4 regions of the Streptomyces sp. NPDC002176 genome follow, and region 2 is predicted to be linked to each of the others. Evidence: riboswitches for the same ligand, from Rfam matches in the RefSeq annotation. Region 2 holds a riboswitch; each other region holds the start of a gene.
What was found. A riboswitch is a leader RNA that binds a small molecule or an ion and turns the genes downstream of it on or off. The one in region 2 is predicted to bind cyclic di-AMP.
Positions count from the first base shown of each region.

Region 1: it holds a riboswitch for cyclic di-AMP, as region 2 does, so the genes downstream of both, ACI2LY_RS25465 (M23 family metallopeptidase) here and ACI2LY_RS13220 (transglycosylase SLT domain-containing protein) in region 2, are expected to answer to the same signal.
Region 3: it holds a riboswitch for cyclic di-AMP, as region 2 does, so the genes downstream of both, ACI2LY_RS07775 (M23 family metallopeptidase) here and ACI2LY_RS13220 (transglycosylase SLT domain-containing protein) in region 2, are expected to answer to the same signal.
Region 4: it holds a riboswitch for cyclic di-AMP, as region 2 does, so the genes downstream of both, ACI2LY_RS27625 (transglycosylase family protein) here and ACI2LY_RS13220 (transglycosylase SLT domain-containing protein) in region 2, are expected to answer to the same signal.

Region 1 covers NZ_JBJDQW010000005.1:568,835-572,791, forward strand. The annotation lists gene ACI2LY_RS25455 (dihydrofolate reductase family protein) at 1-864, shown strand, start outside; tRNA gene ACI2LY_RS25460 (tRNA-Met) at 930-1,003, shown strand; cyclic di-AMP (ydaO/yuaA leader) riboswitch at 1,264-1,432, shown strand; gene ACI2LY_RS25465 (M23 family metallopeptidase) at 1,442-2,467, shown strand; gene ACI2LY_RS25470 (aldo/keto reductase) at 2,522-3,469, shown strand; gene ACI2LY_RS25475 (PrsW family intramembrane metalloprotease) at 3,572-3,957, opposite strand, start outside.
Region 2 covers NZ_JBJDQW010000002.1:1,065,279-1,069,235, reverse strand. The annotation lists gene ACI2LY_RS13230 (NAD(P)-binding domain-containing protein) at 1-112, shown strand, start outside; gene ACI2LY_RS13225 (HAD family hydrolase) at 178-1,005, shown strand; gene ACI2LY_RS13220 (transglycosylase SLT domain-containing protein) at 1,071-1,553, opposite strand; cyclic di-AMP (ydaO/yuaA leader) riboswitch at 1,557-1,792, opposite strand; gene ACI2LY_RS13215 (polyprenyl synthetase family protein) at 2,341-3,351, shown strand; gene ACI2LY_RS13210 (outer membrane lipoprotein carrier protein LolA) at 3,575-3,957, shown strand, end outside.
Region 3 covers NZ_JBJDQW010000001.1:1,726,771-1,730,727, reverse strand. The annotation lists gene ACI2LY_RS07785 (M16 family metallopeptidase) at 1-161, shown strand, start outside; gene ACI2LY_RS07780 (M16 family metallopeptidase) at 158-1,546, shown strand; cyclic di-AMP (ydaO/yuaA leader) riboswitch at 1,779-1,932, shown strand; gene ACI2LY_RS07775 (M23 family metallopeptidase) at 1,945-2,688, shown strand; gene ACI2LY_RS07770 (GntR family transcriptional regulator) at 2,873-3,544, shown strand; gene ACI2LY_RS07765 (aldo/keto reductase) at 3,726-3,957, opposite strand, start outside.
Region 4 covers NZ_JBJDQW010000006.1:433,009-436,965, forward strand. The annotation lists gene ACI2LY_RS27615 (cytochrome P450) at 1-834, shown strand, start outside; gene ACI2LY_RS27620 (transglycosylase family protein) at 958-1,980, shown strand; cyclic di-AMP (ydaO/yuaA leader) riboswitch at 2,183-2,361, shown strand; gene ACI2LY_RS27625 (transglycosylase family protein) at 2,366-3,067, shown strand; gene eno (phosphopyruvate hydratase) at 3,373-3,957, shown strand, end outside.

The sequences.
Region 1 (3,957 bases), on a different contig from region 2:
GATCTCGACCCGGCCGCCAACTTCTGGCACACCGGCGGGGAGAAGGTCGTCTACACGACGGACGACGGGGCCAAGCGCGCCGCGAGCCTCCTCGGGGACACCGCCGACGTCGTCCCGCTCGGCCCCGCCCTCGACTGGCGAGCGCTCCTCGCGCACCTGCACGACGTGCGCGGTGTACGGCGGCTGATGGTCGAGGGCGGCGGCACCGTGCACACCCAGCTCCTCCAGCAGGGCCTCGCCGACGAACTCCAGCTGGTCCTCGCCCCGCTCTTCGTCGGCGACCCGGCCGCCCCCCGCCTCTTCGGCCCCGGCGCCTACCAAGGCGGAAGGCTCCGGCTGACCGACTCCCGCCGGATCGAGGACGTCGTCCTGATGCGCTACGAGCCCACCGCCCCCGGCACCGGCCCGCTGGACACCGCCGCCGACCGGCACTGGCTGCGCACCGCCTGCGAGCTGGCCGGGCTCTGCCCGCCCTCGGCCACGGCCTTCAGCGTCGGCGCGGTGGTCGTCGCGGCGGACGGCACCGAGCTGGCGCGCGGCCACTCCCGCGAGGGCGGCGACCCCGTGGTCCACGCCGAGGAGGCCGCGCTCGCCAAGCTGGACCCCGCCGACCCGCGCCTGCCCGGCGCCACCGTCTACAGCAGCCTGGAGCCCTGCGCCCACCGCGCCTCCCGGCCCGTCCCGTGTGCCGGGCTGATCCTCGCGGCCGGAGTACGCCGGGTCGTCACCGCCTGGCGCGAGCCGGACACCTTCGTCACCGCGGCCGACGGCTCCGGAGTGCTCGGCGCCGGGGGCGTGCAGGTGGTGACGGTGCCCGAGTACGCCGCACTCGCACAGTCGCCGAACGCTCACCTCGCGCTCTGAGGCCCACGTCACGGCAGCGTGTGTGCATCGGGCCCCGCGGATGACGTATGCTTGAGACACAACGACGCGGGGTGGAGCAGCTCGGTAGCTCGCTGGGCTCATAACCCAGAGGTCGCAGGTTCAAATCCTGTCCCCGCTACTGAAGACTCAGGGCCGGAATCCAGTAAATGGATTCCGGCCCTGAGTGTTTTCCGGGACGGCTGGTGTTGTTGAGTCACCAGCAAAACTCCTGTGACTCCTGAAGCGCGGTCAACTCGCCCTGTTCGCGATGTTCCTGACCGATACGCACCCCGTCAGATCATCAAACGATCAAGCTGAACGGGCTTGGAATCCAGTGCGCGTGTCTATTAACGTTCGATAACGCAGTGCGGTCGTTACAGCCGTCAGCAGAGACGGCGCCGTGCGCACACGCCGAATCCCGCAAGGGAACCGGGGACCCACCACTTTGGGGTGAATCGCGCCCCGATCCGCCGTGCACCACCCTCGGAGCACGTCGGGTTTACGCGCGTAGGAGACCTTCCTGCTCCGAACCCGTCAGCTAACCCGGTAGGCGGAGGAGGGAAAGGAGTGCGCCCGCGTGGCGTCCAACCGGCCTGCCCCACAAGCCCCGTTCGCGCCGGACGCGAGTGAGCCCTTCGCCTATGGCGCCCCCCGTGCCGAGGACGGCGCGTGGGAGGAGTGGAACCCCACCGAGGAATCCCTACCCCCTGTACGCGGCCGTCACCGGGTGGCCAAGCAGCGCGGCGGCGGACTCGCCCGCAGCTCCACCGTGCTCGGCGTCGGTGTCATCGCCGCCGTCGGCGCGGGCGGCATGGCCAGCGCCAACACCGGCAAGCCGCCCGTGTCCATCGCCATGCCCGACCTGCCCTCCGTGGGCTCCCTGATCGACGGGCACCACGCGGAAGCGCCCGCCGCCTCCCTCGCCGGTGTCGCCACCGCCACGGCCACCGCCACCGACGACTCCACCGCCGACGCGGGCGAGGCGCTGCGCAGCCGGATCATGGCCCAGGCCGAGCGGCAGCAGAGCAAGGCCGACAGCCGGGCCACCGCGGCCGCCGTCGCCAAGGCCGACCAGCAGGCCGCCGAGGCCGCCGCCAAGGCCGCGAAGGAAGCCTCCGTGAAGGCCGCCGCGGCCAAGGAGAAGGCGGAGGCCGACGCCGAGAAGAAGGCCGAGGCGGCTCGCCTCGCCACGCTGGCCAAGCAGTACACGCTGCCGACCTCCTCGTACACGATCACCTCGACCTTCGGGCAGGCCGGTTCGATGTGGTCCTCCGGGTACCACACCGGGCTCGACTTCGCCGCGCCCACCGGCACGCTGATCAAGGCGATCCACAGCGGCACCGTCACCGAGGCCGGCTGGGCCGGGGCGTACGGCTACCGCACGATCCTCACCCTGGACGACGGCACCGAGCTGTGGTTCTGCCACCAGTCCTCGATCAGCGTCAGCGCCGGGCAGAAGGTGTCCACCGGCGAGGTCATCGGCCGCGTCGGCGCCACCGGCAACGTCACCGGCCCGCACCTCCACCTGGAGGTCCACCCCGGCGGCCAGCCCACCGGCATCGACCCCGGCGCCTGGCTGCGCGGCAAGGGGCTCACTCCCTGAGCGAGTGACCCCGACCCGGAATGGACGGGGCCCGAGTGATCGTTGAGGAGAGACATGACTGCTTCTCCGCGCAAGCTCGGTTCCTCCTCCCTCGAGGTCTTCCCGCTCGCCCTCGGCGGCAACGTCTTCGGCTGGACCGCCGACCGGGACACGTCCTTCGCCGTCCTCGACGCCTACCGCGCCGCGGGCGGCAACTTCATCGACACCGCCGACTCCTACTCGGCCTGGGTCGAGGGCAACAAGGGCGGCGAGTCCGAGACGCTCATCGGTGAGTGGGTGCGGGCGCGGGGCGTCCGCGACCAGGTGGTCATCGCCACCAAGGTGAGCCAGCACCCGGACTACCAGGGTCTGGGCGCCGCCAACATCAAGGCCGCCGCCGACGCCTCCCTGCGCCGCCTGGGCACCGACCACATCGACCTCTACTACACCCACTTCGACCAGCCCGAGGTGCCGGTCGAGGAGATCATCGGCGCGCTGGACGAGCTGGTGCGGGCGGGCAAGGTCCGCTACATCGGCGCCTCCAACATCAGCGCCGAGCGGCTGAAGGAGTCCTTGGACTTCTCCGACCGCGCGGGCCTGGCCCGCTATGTCGCCCTCCAGCCGCACTACAACCTGGTCTCCCGCGACACCTACGAGGGCCCGCTCCAGGACGTCGCCGCCCGCGAGGGCCTGTCGGCCGTCCCGTACTTCGCGCTCGCCTCCGGCTTCCTCACCGGCAAGTACCGGCCCGGTACGACCGTCGACAGCGCCCGCGCCGGTTCGGCGGCCAAGCACCTCGACTCCGAGCGCGGCCAGAAGGTGCTGGCGGCCCTGGACGAGGTCGCCGCCGCCCATGACACCGCCGTCGCCACCGTCGCCCTGGCCTGGCTCGCCGCCCAGCCGACGGTCGCCGCGCCCATCGCGTCGGCCCGCACGGTCGACCAGCTCCCGGCGCTGGTGGACGTGGCCGAGCTGAGCCTGACTCCGGCGGAGCTGGAGCGGTTGACGCAGGCGTCTGCCTGAGCCCGGCCGGGGGCGCGTGGGCGGCCGACGGTCCGTCGTGGCCGGTCGCGCAGTTCCCCGCGCCCCTAGGTGGGCATCCGCCCCCGGAGCCCAGTCGCACCCTTACGTGCGGTACGGGTTGTAGCCCGCGTATGGCGGGGCCGGATGCCCGTACCGCTGCCAGTACGGGACCGGGGCGGGGGGCGGGGCCGTGACGTGGGCCGCGTACTCCAGGGCCGGGCGGGAGGAGTCCCGGTGCTGCCACAGCGCGGCCAGCAGTTCGCGTTCCCGGGCGGCGAACTCGGTGCCGACGCGGCCCGCGCGGGCGCGGTGGCGCAGCAGGGCCAGTTCGGTGGCGTCGCTCTCGTAGCGGACCACGGCACGCGCGGCCGGGCGGCCGCCGAAGCAGCGGCGGGCGTGGTCGCGGGCCAGCCGACGGGCGCGCAGCGAGCCGAGGGCGAAGGGCTCGGCGGGGCCCAGCCACCCGGCGTACACGTAGACGGGCAGTT
Region 2 (3,957 bases):
TCTGCCCGCGGCGGCGTCGTACGGGCCGGTGATGCGCTTCGTGTGCGGCACGGAATTCGCCTCCCCGCGGCTGGCGAGGCACCTGGCGGCGGCACACGGCGCGCGGAGCTGATGGGTACGTCAACTCCGGTGCGCGCGGGGTGAGTCGGGGGGACCCGTGATCCGTATTCTCTGATCATGGCCGCACCCTCCGCTCCCTCCCCGCGCTCCCGTCCCTCGCTCATCGCCACCGACCTGGACGGGACGCTGCTGCGCGGCGACGACACGTTCTCCGCCAGGTCGCTCGCCGCGCTCGCGGAGGCGGCCCGCGCCGGTGCCCGGCACCTGGTGGTCACGGGCCGCCCCGCGCCCCGCGTACGCCCCCTGCTGGCCGCGCTCGGCGGCACGGGGCTCGCGGTGTGCGCGCAGGGCGCCCAGGTCTACGACGCCGCGACCCACACCCTGCTGTGGTCGGTCCGGCTGGACCGGGAGCTGGCCGAGACCGCGCTCGGCAAGATCGAGGCGGAGGTGGGCCAGGTGCATGCGGCCGTCGACCAGGACGGCGTGGACGGGCTCACCCTGATCGAGCCCGGCTACCGGATGCCGCACCCGACCCTGCCCGCCGTACCGGTGGAGCGGCGCGCGGAGCTGTGGCGCGCACCGATCAGCAAGGTGCTGCTGCGCCACCCCGGCCTGTCCGACGACGAACTGGCGGCCACGGCCCGCTCGGTCGTCGGCTCGCTGGCCACGGTCACCATGTCGGGCCCCGGCACGGTCGAGCTGCAGCCGTGCGGGATCACCAAGGCGACCGGTCTCGCGCTGGCCGCCGAGCGCCTGGGCCGCGCCCGCCGGGACACGGTGGCCTTCGGCGACATGCCGAACGACATCCCGATGTTCCAGTGGGCGGCGCACGGCGTCGCCATGGCGGGCGCCCACCCGGAGCTGAAGGCGGTGGCCGACGAGGTCACCCTCTCCAACGAGGACGACGGGGTGGCCGTCGTCCTGGAGCGTCTCTTCGCCCGGTGACACGGGCGGCCCCCGCCGTACGCGCGAGGCGTGCGACGGGGGCGCGGTGCGACGGTTGTACCGGCTTAGTACGGGCCGTTGACGTTGTCGATCGAGCCGTAGCGGTGGAACGCGTAGTTGCAGGCGGCGGTGATGTTGGCGACCGGGTTGTACGGGTCGAAGGAGGTGCCGGCCACGTGGTACGTGGCGAAGGTGGGGTCGATCACCTGGAGCAGGCCCTTGGACGGGGTGCCCTTGATGGCGTTGATGTCCCAGTTGTTGATGGCCAGCGGGTTGCCCGAGGACTCGCGCATCACGTTGCGGTGGATGCCGTTGTAGGTGCCCGGGATGCCCTTCTCGGCCATGATCGCCAGGGACTGGCGGATCCAGCCGTCCAGGTTGTTCGGGTACACGGTGGAGGCGGCGGCGGGCTTGGCGGCCGGGGCGGCGGAGGCGCTGGTGGCGCCGATGAGGGGGAGCGCGAACATCGCGGCACCGGTACCGGTGACGGCGAGCGTGCGGACGATGCGCTTGGTGCGGGCACGGCGCGGCTGAGCAACAGCAGACATGTCGAAGTTCCTCTCCGTCGCCTGCGAGGTGAGCTGTCGGGTTCGGGCGGGGAGGTGCCCGGCCGCGTCGTCCCCGGTGCCCGTCGGACACCGGGGACGATTTCGGCTTCACCCCGAGCCGTCCCGGCGCGACATGGGTCGCACCGGTCCGGCGGCTTACCTGGGTCCCCCGCTCCTGCCGTACGAATGAGTTCGTGAGTGGGTGTGTCAGACGCGGCAGGATTCGGCGTTCGCCTGACAGGGCGGGAACGTATGCGACCGCACATGTCCGGAACAAGTACCGGATTCACCCGAAGTACTAGTTGACCTTGGTCTGTCCCAAATGGCCTACTTGATCCTTTGCGGTCGCCAACCCTCAACTTCCGTACCGGGCACGGTGAGAAGGGGGTGAGAGGGGGGTTCGCGGGGGTAGGCGCGGAAGAGCGGCCCGCGTGAGCCAACTCACGGAATCGCAAAATACGCAAAATCAGACATGGGGGATTATGTGCATTTGGGCCGTCTGTGGGTATTAGGGAGTGTCGGTCCCGTCGGGGCGGAACCTCTGGGGCACTCCCGTTCGTTGGACCGGCATGACCCCCGGAGTGCCGGATCGTCCGACCGACTCCCCTCATATCGACCCTTGTCCATCCATCCAGGACATGCCGGACGAAAACCGATACCTCGTGAGCTGGACCGGTGGGTGCGATCGGTGATCCAAAGAGGACCGGATACGCTGACTTGACTGATGGCAGCGACCTATCGACAAGCCGTGAAGTCGCCAGCAGACACCAGCAGACAGGAGAACCTCGTGACCGTCGTCGGGCCGTTCGGGCTGAGCGTGCGGGACCAGGCACTGGAAGCCGATGTCCAGGCCGGACTGGCGGCTGTCGAGGCGGGCCTGCTAGAGGCCACCAAGAGCGAGGTCCCCTTCATCACCGGCTCCGCCCAGCACCTGGTGCGGGCCGGGGGCAAGCGGTTCCGTCCGCTGCTCGTGCTGCTGTCCGCCCAGTTCGGCGACCGGCACGCCCCGCGCATCGTGCCCTCCGCCGTCGTCGTCGAGCTGACCCACCTGGCCACGCTCTACCACGACGACGTCATGGACGAGGCGGCCGTGCGGCGCGGCGTGGACAGCGCCAACACCCGCTGGGGCAACTCCGTCGCGGTGCTCACCGGTGACTTCCTCTTCGCCCGCGCCACGCAGATACTCGCCGATCTCGGCCCCGAGGCCGTCCGCGTCCAGGCCCTCGCCTTCGAGCGCCTCGTCACCGGCCAGATACTGGAGACCGCGGGTCCCCAGGACGGCCGCGACCCCGTCGAGCACTACCTCGACGTGCTCTCCGGCAAGACCGGCTCCCTGGTCGCCGTGTCCTGCCGGTTCGGCGCCATGATGTCCGGCGCCGACGAGAGCGTCGTCGACGTGCTCACCCAGTACGGCGAGCGCCTCGGCGTCGCCTTCCAGCTCGCCGACGACGTGCTGGACATCGCCTCCGACTCCGACGAGTCCGGCAAGACCCCCGGCACCGACCTGCGCGAGGGCGTGCCCACGCTGCCCGTGCTGCGGCTGCGCGAGCGCGCCGCCCGGCTCGGCGAGCCCGCCGACCTCGCGCTGTGCGAGCTGCTGGACTCCGACCTCACCGACGACGCCCGGCTCGCCCAGGCGCTCACCGCGCTGCGCGCCCACCCCGCGCTGGACCAGGCCCGCCGCGACGCGGTGCGGTACGCGGAGGAGGCCCGCGCCGCGCTCGCCCCGCTGAAGGACTGCACGGCGAAGACGGCGCTGATCGAGCTGTGCGACGCCGTGGTGCACCGGGCCGGCTAGGACGTGCCGCTGCCCGACCCCTACGGGTCGGCGCGGGCGTCCGGTGCGTACGTCATACCGCAGGCGTACGCCGAGTTGGCTCCGTGGGCTGACGTTTGAGGACTGCCGAATTGGTCTGATGGGAACCAGGGAAACCACCACTCCTCACCGATCCGGGTGAGAATGGCGGCTCAGGTGGAACCCATAGAGCGCAGCCGCCGCCGACGACGGAGGTAAGGCAGACATGGCACCGTACGAATCCGACCACGCGACCGGCACCGGCCCCGACGAGGACCCGCGTACCGGCCGCCGCAAGGCCGCCCGGTACGTCGTGCCCGTCGCGGTGGTGGGTGTCGCGGCCGCCACCATCGGGCTGGTCCCGGCCCTCGCCGCCTCCGGCGACCCGGACCTGCCGAAGATCAGCGCCCAGCAGCTCGTCGAGAAGATCGCCAAGTCCGACGTCCAGCGGATGTCCGGCACCGTCAAGGTCAGCACCGACCTCGGCCTGCCCGACCTCGGCTCCCTCCAGGGCACCATGGGCTCCGGCGAGCAGGGCGACGGCTCCTCCGCCGACCCGCGCACCAAGCTCACCGAGCTGACCTCCGGCACCCACACCCTGCGGGTGGC
Region 3 (3,957 bases), on a different contig from region 2:
TCCGCGAGGTCGCGGCGGCCCGCCTGCGCCCGGACAACCGCGCCGTGCTCGTCTACGAGCCGAAGTCCCCGGAGGCGGTCGAGGACACCGACCTGCCCGACGACCCGGAGCACGAGGCCACCGTAGAGGCCGGCAACGACGACGAGGAGACGGCCAAGTGACCGAGCTCGCCCCCATGGAGTTCCACCCCCAGCCGCAGGCCGGTCAGGCCAAGCCGTGGGCGTTCCCGGCCCCCGAGCGCTCCACCCTGGACAACGGCCTGACCGTGCTGCGCTGCCACCGCCCCGGCCAGCAGGTCGTCGCCGTCGAGGTACTGCTCGACGCCCCCCTGGACGCCGAACCGGCCGGTCTCGACGGCGTCGCCACCCTGATGGCGCGCGCCTTCTCCGAGGGCACCGACAAGGACTCCGCCGAGGAGTTCGCCGCCGAACTGGAGCGCGCGGGCGCCACGCTGGACGCACACGCCGACCACCCCGGCGTCCGGCTCAGCCTGGAGGTGCCCGCCTCCCGCCTGGAGAAGGGCCTCACCCTGCTCGCGGACGCCCTGCGTGCCCCCGCCTTCGCGGAGAGCGAGATCGAGCGCCTGGTCCGCAACCGCCTGGACGAGATCCCGCACGAGCTGGCCAGCCCGGCCCGCCGTGCCGCGAAGGAGCTGTCCAAGGAGCTGTTCCCGTCCTCCGCGCGCATGTCCCGGCCGCGCCAGGGCACCGAGGAGACCGTCGAGAAGATCGACGCGGGCGCCGTCCGCGCCTTCTACGACCGCCATGTGCGCCCCGCCACCGCCACCGCGGTCGTCGTCGGCGACCTCGACGGCATCGACCTCGACGCGCTGCTCGCCGAGACCCTCGGCGCCTGGACCGGTACGCCCGGCCAGGCCCGCCCGGTGCCGCCGGTGACCGCCGACGACACCGGCCGTGTGGTCATCGTGGACCGGCCCGGCGCCGTGCAGACCCAGCTGCTCATCGGCCGGATCGGCTCCGACCGGCACGACCGCGTGTGGCCCGCCCAGGTGCTCGGCACCTACTGCCTCGGCGGCACCCTCACCTCCCGCCTGGACCGCGTCCTGCGCGAGGAGAAGGGCTACACCTACGGCGTGCGCTCCTTCGGCCAGGTGCTGCGCTCCGCCCCGGACGGCACCGGCGCCTCGATGCTCGCCATCAGCGGTTCCGTGGACACCCCGAACACCGGCCCCGCGCTCGCGGACCTGTGGACGGTGCTGCACACGCTGGCCGCCGAGGGGCTGACCGACGCCGAGCGGGACGTGGCCGTGCAGAACCTCGTCGGCGTGGCCCCGCTGAAGTACGAGACGGCCGCCGCCGTCGCGGGCACCCTCGCGGACCAGGTCGAGCAGCATCTGCCGGACGACTTCCAGGCGGAGCTGTACCGCACGCTCGCCGCCACCGGCACTGTGGAGGCCACGGCCGCCGTGGTGAACGCCTTCCCGGCCGACCGGCTGGTCACGGTCCTGGTGGGCGACGCCGCCCAGATCAAGGAGCCCGTCGAGGCGCTGGGCATCGGCGAGGTCAAGGTGGTCTCGGCCGAGTAGCCGACGCGAGCTTGCGCGTGTGGGCCCTGATGGCACATGAGTCGTCAGGGTCCACACGTGTGTTCGGGAGTGTGCTCGAACAGCGGTCACCAAATGTCCGGATTGAGGCGGAGGTTACCCCTCTGGCGTGTGGGATGCGCTACAAAAGTCCGGACCCGTTTGAAGATCCGCTCCCGTCCCCTTTAGCTTCTTCCGGGCTGTTCGTCAGGCAGTGCGCCGCGCCCGCGGCACCGGACAGTCATCGCCGAGTCCCCCGTAGGGGGAGCCGGGGACCCACCGCAGTCCCTGGGGTGAATCGGGCGCCCGCGCGCATGCGAGGGCGGCCGTAGGAGACCTTCCTGCTCCGAACCCGTCAGCTAACCCGGTAGGCGAGAGGGAAGGAAAGGAACAGCCTGCTCATGGCGTTCATGTGCGCCTCCGGGAAGCACCGCAAGCCCGGTCGGGTCAAGCGCACCACCGCGACCGCGGCCGGTGTGGCGGCCCTCACCACCGGTGTCGTCGGCACCCTCGCGGCCTCCCCGGCACTCGCCGCGGACAACTCCGTCGAGAACACCGGCCTCACCCCCGTCATCGCCGTCAGCGACACCCTCGCCGACGAGATCGCCGCGCAGGCCACCGCGCAGAAGGCGGCCGCCGAGCGCAAGGCCGCCGAGGAGGCCGCCGAGCGGGCCGCCGCCGAGCGGGCCCGCGAGGCCAAGGAGCGCGCCGCCCGCGACGCCGCGCGCAAGCTTCTCAACTCCTTCGTCATGCCGATCACCGGCTCCTACGTCTCCACCGCCTACCAGTCCTCCAGCTCCCTGTGGTCGTCCGGTTCGCACACCGGCATCGACTTCCACGCCGCCAGCGGCACCACGGTCCACGCGGCCGGTGCCGGGACCGTGGTCTCCACCGGCTGGGGCGGCGCGTACGGCAACGAGATCGTGATCAAGATGGCCGACGGCATGTACACCCAGTACGGCCATCTGTCGTCCATCGGCGTCAGCGTGGGCCAGCGGGTCGTCCCCGGCCAGCAGATCGCCCTGTCCGGCGCCACCGGCAACGTCACCGGCCCGCATCTGCACTTCGAGGCGCGCACCGGCCCCGACTACGGGTCCGACATCGACCCCGTCGCCTACCTCCGCAAGCACGGCGTGAACGTCTGACCCTCTCCTGCGAAAAGCCCCGGCCCACCCGGCCGGGGCTTTTCGCTGCCCGCTTTCCTCCGGGTGCTGTCCAAAAAATAGCCATGGATTCCGGTCCGCCATCGGAAATCTCCGCGCATTGCCATAGAGTCACGGAACAAGCGCGGTCGTCGGCGTTTCACGGGCATTAAGGCGGAGGTGGGTCATGCGTATTCCGGCGCACTCGGTGTGCACGGCGATCCGGGACGACATCGTCGCCGGGGTCCACGAGCGCGGCGCCCGGCTGACCGAGGAGGTCCTCGCCCGCCGCTATGGCGTCTCCCGCGTCCCCGTCCGCGAGGCGCTGCGCACCCTGGAGGCCGAGGGCTTCGTCGTGACCCGGCGGCACGCGGGCGCCTGCGTGGCCGAGCCCACCGAGCAGGAGGCCGCCGACCTGCTGGAGATGCGTCTGCTGCTGGAGCCGCTCGGTGCCGCGCGGGCCGCCCAGCGGCGCACCGAGGCCCATCTGAAGGTGCTGCGCGGCCTGGTCAGACTGGGTCAGGAGCGGGCGCGGCTCGGCAACAGCGACGACCTGCGCGCGCTGGACGGCTGGTTCCACGAGACGCTCGCCCAGGCGTGCGGCAGCCACGCGCTGACCTCGGCGCTCACCCAGCTCCGCCACAAGATCGCCTGGATGTACACCGTGGACGGCCCGGCCAGCCCCCCGGAGACCTGGGCGGAACACGGCGCGATCGTCGACGCGGTGGCACGCGGCGACGCCGAACGCGCGCGGGCGGTCACCGCGCTCCACACCGAGCGCGCGACCCTCGCCCACCGACCGCGCACCCCCACCCGGCACCCGCAACATGCTGTAAACACAGCGGGACTCCGGAATTAACACGGGCGCTGTATACAAAGAGGGATATTCGCGTGCCGGGCAATTGCGCTGCCCTTTTTCCGACGTGCCGCCATTCACCGACGGCGCGCTTTTCGTGGTGCCGGAATTCCCCGCGTCGATAGCGCGTCTTCGAAATGAGTGGGGGTGCATCTCTCGCCGCCTCCGGCGGGGTCTCGCAAGGTCATGAGGCGTTGTCGAGGCGGTGCCGCAGCTCGTCGTCCAGCTCCAAATCCAGGGCGCCGAGGCACTCGTCGAGCTGGTCCACCGAACTGACGCCGAGCACCGGCAGCACCGGCGGGTCGCCGCGCAGCAGCCAGGCGAGGACCACCTGGTTCCGCGTCGCGCCCAACTCGTTCGCCACGTCAGCCAGCACCGCCAGCCGACGCCTGCTGTCCTCGTGGTCGTACTGCTCG
Region 4 (3,957 bases), on a different contig from region 2:
TGCGACCTGCTCGGCGTCCCCCGCGAGGACCAGGACGACTTCCGGGACTGGGCGGGCATGATGATCCGGCACGGCGGCGGGCCGAGGGGCGGGGTGGCGCGTTCGGTGAAGAAGATGCGCGGCTATCTCGCGGACCTCATCCACCGCAAGCGCCAGGCACTCCCCGCCGAGCCCGCGCCCGGCGAGGACCTGATCTCGGCGCTCATCCGAGCCTCCGACCACGGCGAGCACCTCACCGAGAACGAGGCCGCCGCGATGGCCTTCATCCTGCTCTTCGCGGGCTTCGAGACCACCGTCAACCTCATCGGCAACGGCACCTACGCCCTGCTCACCCACCCCGAGGAGCGCCGCAGGCTCGAGCTCTCGCTGGCGGCGGGGGAGACCGGACTGCTCCAGACCGGAGTGGAGGAACTGCTCCGCTACGACGGCCCGGTGGAGCTGGCGACCTGGCGTTATGCCACCGAGCCGCTCACCATCGGCGGCCAGGACATCGCGGCCGGGGACCCGGTGCTGGTGGTCCTCGCGGCGGCGGACCGCGACCCGGAGCGGTTCGCCGACCCTGACCTGCTGGACCTCGGCCGCCGCGACAACCAGCACCTGGGGTACGGGCACGGCATCCACTACTGCGTGGGCGCCCCGCTCGCCCGGCTGGAAGGCCAGACCGCGCTGGCCACCCTGCTCACCCGGCTCCCGGATCTGCGGCTGGCGGCCGATCCGGCCGAACTCCGCTGGCGCGGCGGGCTGATCATGCGTGGACTGCGCACGCTGCCGGTGGAGTTCACACCGGTTGGTCCCAGTCGTGAAAACACACATGACGGACGTTCAACTATGTGATCTTCACGTGATCTGTGCGGCATGAACTTGTGACAAGCGATCGTCTGCCGCTACGTTCACCCATCAGTGTGGCGCCGAGCACCAGTTGCCACGCCGTACTGCTGTCGCACGAAAGGCAACCGCATGCTCTCCGGGAACGGTAGGCACCGTCGACCCCGCCAGGCTCCGGCGCTCCTCGTCGCGGCCGGCGTGACCACGTCCGCCATCGCCATCCCGCTCCTCGGGGCGGCGAGCGCGAACGCGGCCGACGGCACCACCTGGGACAAGGTCGCCGAGTGCGAGAGCGGTGGCTCCTGGAGCGCCGACACCGGCAACGGTTACTACGGCGGCCTCCAGATATCCCAGGACGACTGGGACAAGTACGGCGGCACGCAGTACGCGGCCAGCGCCGACCAGGCCAGCCGTTCGCAGCAGATCTCGGTGGCCGAGAAGATCCTCGCCGAGCAGGGCACCACCCACTGGGCCACCTGCGCCCTGCTCGCCGGACTGACCTCCGACTCCGCCTCGGTGGACGTCGACACGGGCGTCAGCGAGTCCCCGTCCGCCGACCAGGGCGGCTCGGACAGCGGTGCCGACCAGTCGAGCGAGGCTCCCGAAGCGGGCGCTTCGTCCGATGGTTCCGACTCGTCCGGACTGGGGGATTCGTCCCCGTCGTCCGACTCCTCCGCCAAGGAGACCGGCAAGCCGTCCGCGAGCGCCGACGAGACGGCCGGTTCCGGCCACTCCGGCAAGGACACCGACACCTCCCGCTCCGGCGGCTCCGCGCCCGCCGCGTCCGACGGCGGCTACAAGGGCGGCGGTTCGGCCCCCAGTGCCCCGGCCGCCAAGGAGTCGGACGACTCGTGGGAGACCGGCGGCTCCTGGAGCCTGGTCGACACCGGCGACCTCGGCGGCGGTGGCCGTCACCGGGGTGGTAGCGCCGAGGAGAGCGTGACGGAAGGTCAGCACGCGGCCGCCACGGGCCGCCACGCCACCGCCTCCCCGAGCGGCTACACCGTCCGCGACGGTGACACGCTCGGCTCCATCGCCGACTCCCTTGACGTGGCGGGCGGCTGGGAGGCCCTGTACGCCGCGAACAAGCAGGCCATCGGCTCGGACCCGAACCATGTCGACCCGGGGCAGACCCTGAAGCTGCCGGGCGAATAGGGCCAACAGGCTTCATGTAGCGGCATTTGACGCCCCGCTATCCTCTTATATGTCCTATTTGGCGAAAGTGTGGGATGACTCTCAGAAGACCTGATCGTTTTTGAAATTCGCCGCGAGGCGTGTCTACGGTCGGGACCGCTCGTCACCACGAGCACCCGTGGCCGCAACGCCGAATCCTGCCAGCGGCCGTCGGGGACAATCGTCGCGTCAAGCGCCGTAGGCAGGAGCGGGGGACCCAAGGTAGGTGCCCGAACCGGTGATTGACGCCGGGACGGGCTTGGGGTGGAGCCACGCCTTCCGGAAGTACCAGGGAGGGGTGGCCGGGCAACTCAACCGGCCCGAACCCGACAGCTCACCTCGCAGGCGTCGGTGAGGGGATCGATCCATGCTGTTCTCCAGCAAGGGCAAGCGCCGTCGCCCGTCCAAGACCGTCCGTGTCCTCGCGCTCGCCGGTGTCGCCGGTGCGGCCGTCGCGGGCCCGGTGATGGCGTCGGGCAGCGCGTCCGCCGCCACCGGTTCCGAGTGGGACGCCGTCGCCCAGTGCGAGTCGGGCGGCAACTGGTCCATCAACACCGGCAACGGGTACTACGGCGGTCTGCAGTTCTCCGCCTCCACGTGGGCCGCGTACGGCGGTACGCAGTACGCCGCCACCGCCGACAAGGCGAGCAAGGAACAGCAGATCACCGTCGCCGAGAAGGTGCTCTCCGCCCAGGGCAAGGGTGCCTGGCCGGTTTGCGGCACGGGCCTGTCCAGCACGCCGTACAGCGGCTCGGCCGCCCCGGCTCCCTCCACGGACACCAAGACGGAGGACAAGGCCGCGGCCGACACCTCCGACCGCACCTCCGACGACCAGGCCGCGTCCCGCTCCACCGAGCGCCCGGACGCGAGCAAGACCGTCACCACCCCGACCGGTGACAAGGTCAAGAAGGGCGATGGCGAGTACAAGGTGGTCAAGGGCGACACGCTCAGCTCCATCGCCACGAAGCACAAGGTCGACGGCGGCTGGAAGAAGCTGTACGACCTGAACAAGGACATCGTCGAGAAGGCCGACTTCATCTTCCCCGGCCAGATGCTGCACCTGAAGTAACCGCGACCCGCTCACGGGGTCGGCCCCCAGCCCGATCGGCCCCTGAGCTTCCGGTCCTTCCACGGACCCCCGCCCCGGCGCGCTTCCCCCGCGCGCCGGGGCGGTGCGCGTTCCGCCCCCGGCCCGCCTGTTGCCCAGAACCCTTTGTTCCGGGCCTGAACAATAGGTACGGTCTCCCTGCACCACCCCGTCCACGAGGCGGTCGGTCGATGGCCGGCACCCCTGGGACGGTTAGGCTCTAGACGCAAGGCATGCCATCCGGCGCGCCCCGCACTCATCGCGTCACATCCACGAAGGAGATGCTCGTGCCGTCCATCGACGTTGTTGTAGCTCGGGAAATCCTGGACTCCCGAGGCAACCCCACGGTCGAGGTCGAGGTCGGCCTCGACGACGGCAGCACGGGTCGTGCCGCCGTCCCGTCCGGCGCCTCCACCGGTGCCTTCGAGGCCATCGAGCTGCGTGACGGTGACCCGAACCGCTACCAGGGCAAGGGTGTCGAGAAGGCCGTCCTCGCCGTCATCGAGCAGATCGGCCCGGAGCTGGTCGGCTACGACGCCACCGAGCAGCGCCTGATCGACCAGGCCATGTTCGACCTGGACGCCACCGACAACAAGGGCTCGCTCGGCGCCAACGCCATCCTCGGCGTCTCCCTCGCCGTCGCCCACGCCGCCTCCGAGGCCAGCGACCTGCCGCTGTTCCGCTACCTGGGCGGCCCCAACGCGCACCTGCTCCCGGTGCCGATGATGAACATCCTGAACGGCGGCTCGCACGCCGACTCCAACGTGGACATCCAGGAGTTCATGATCGCCCCGATCGGCGCGGAGTCCTTCTCCGAGGCCGTCCGCTGGGGCGCCGAGGTCTACCACACCCTCAAGAAGGTCCTGAAGAAC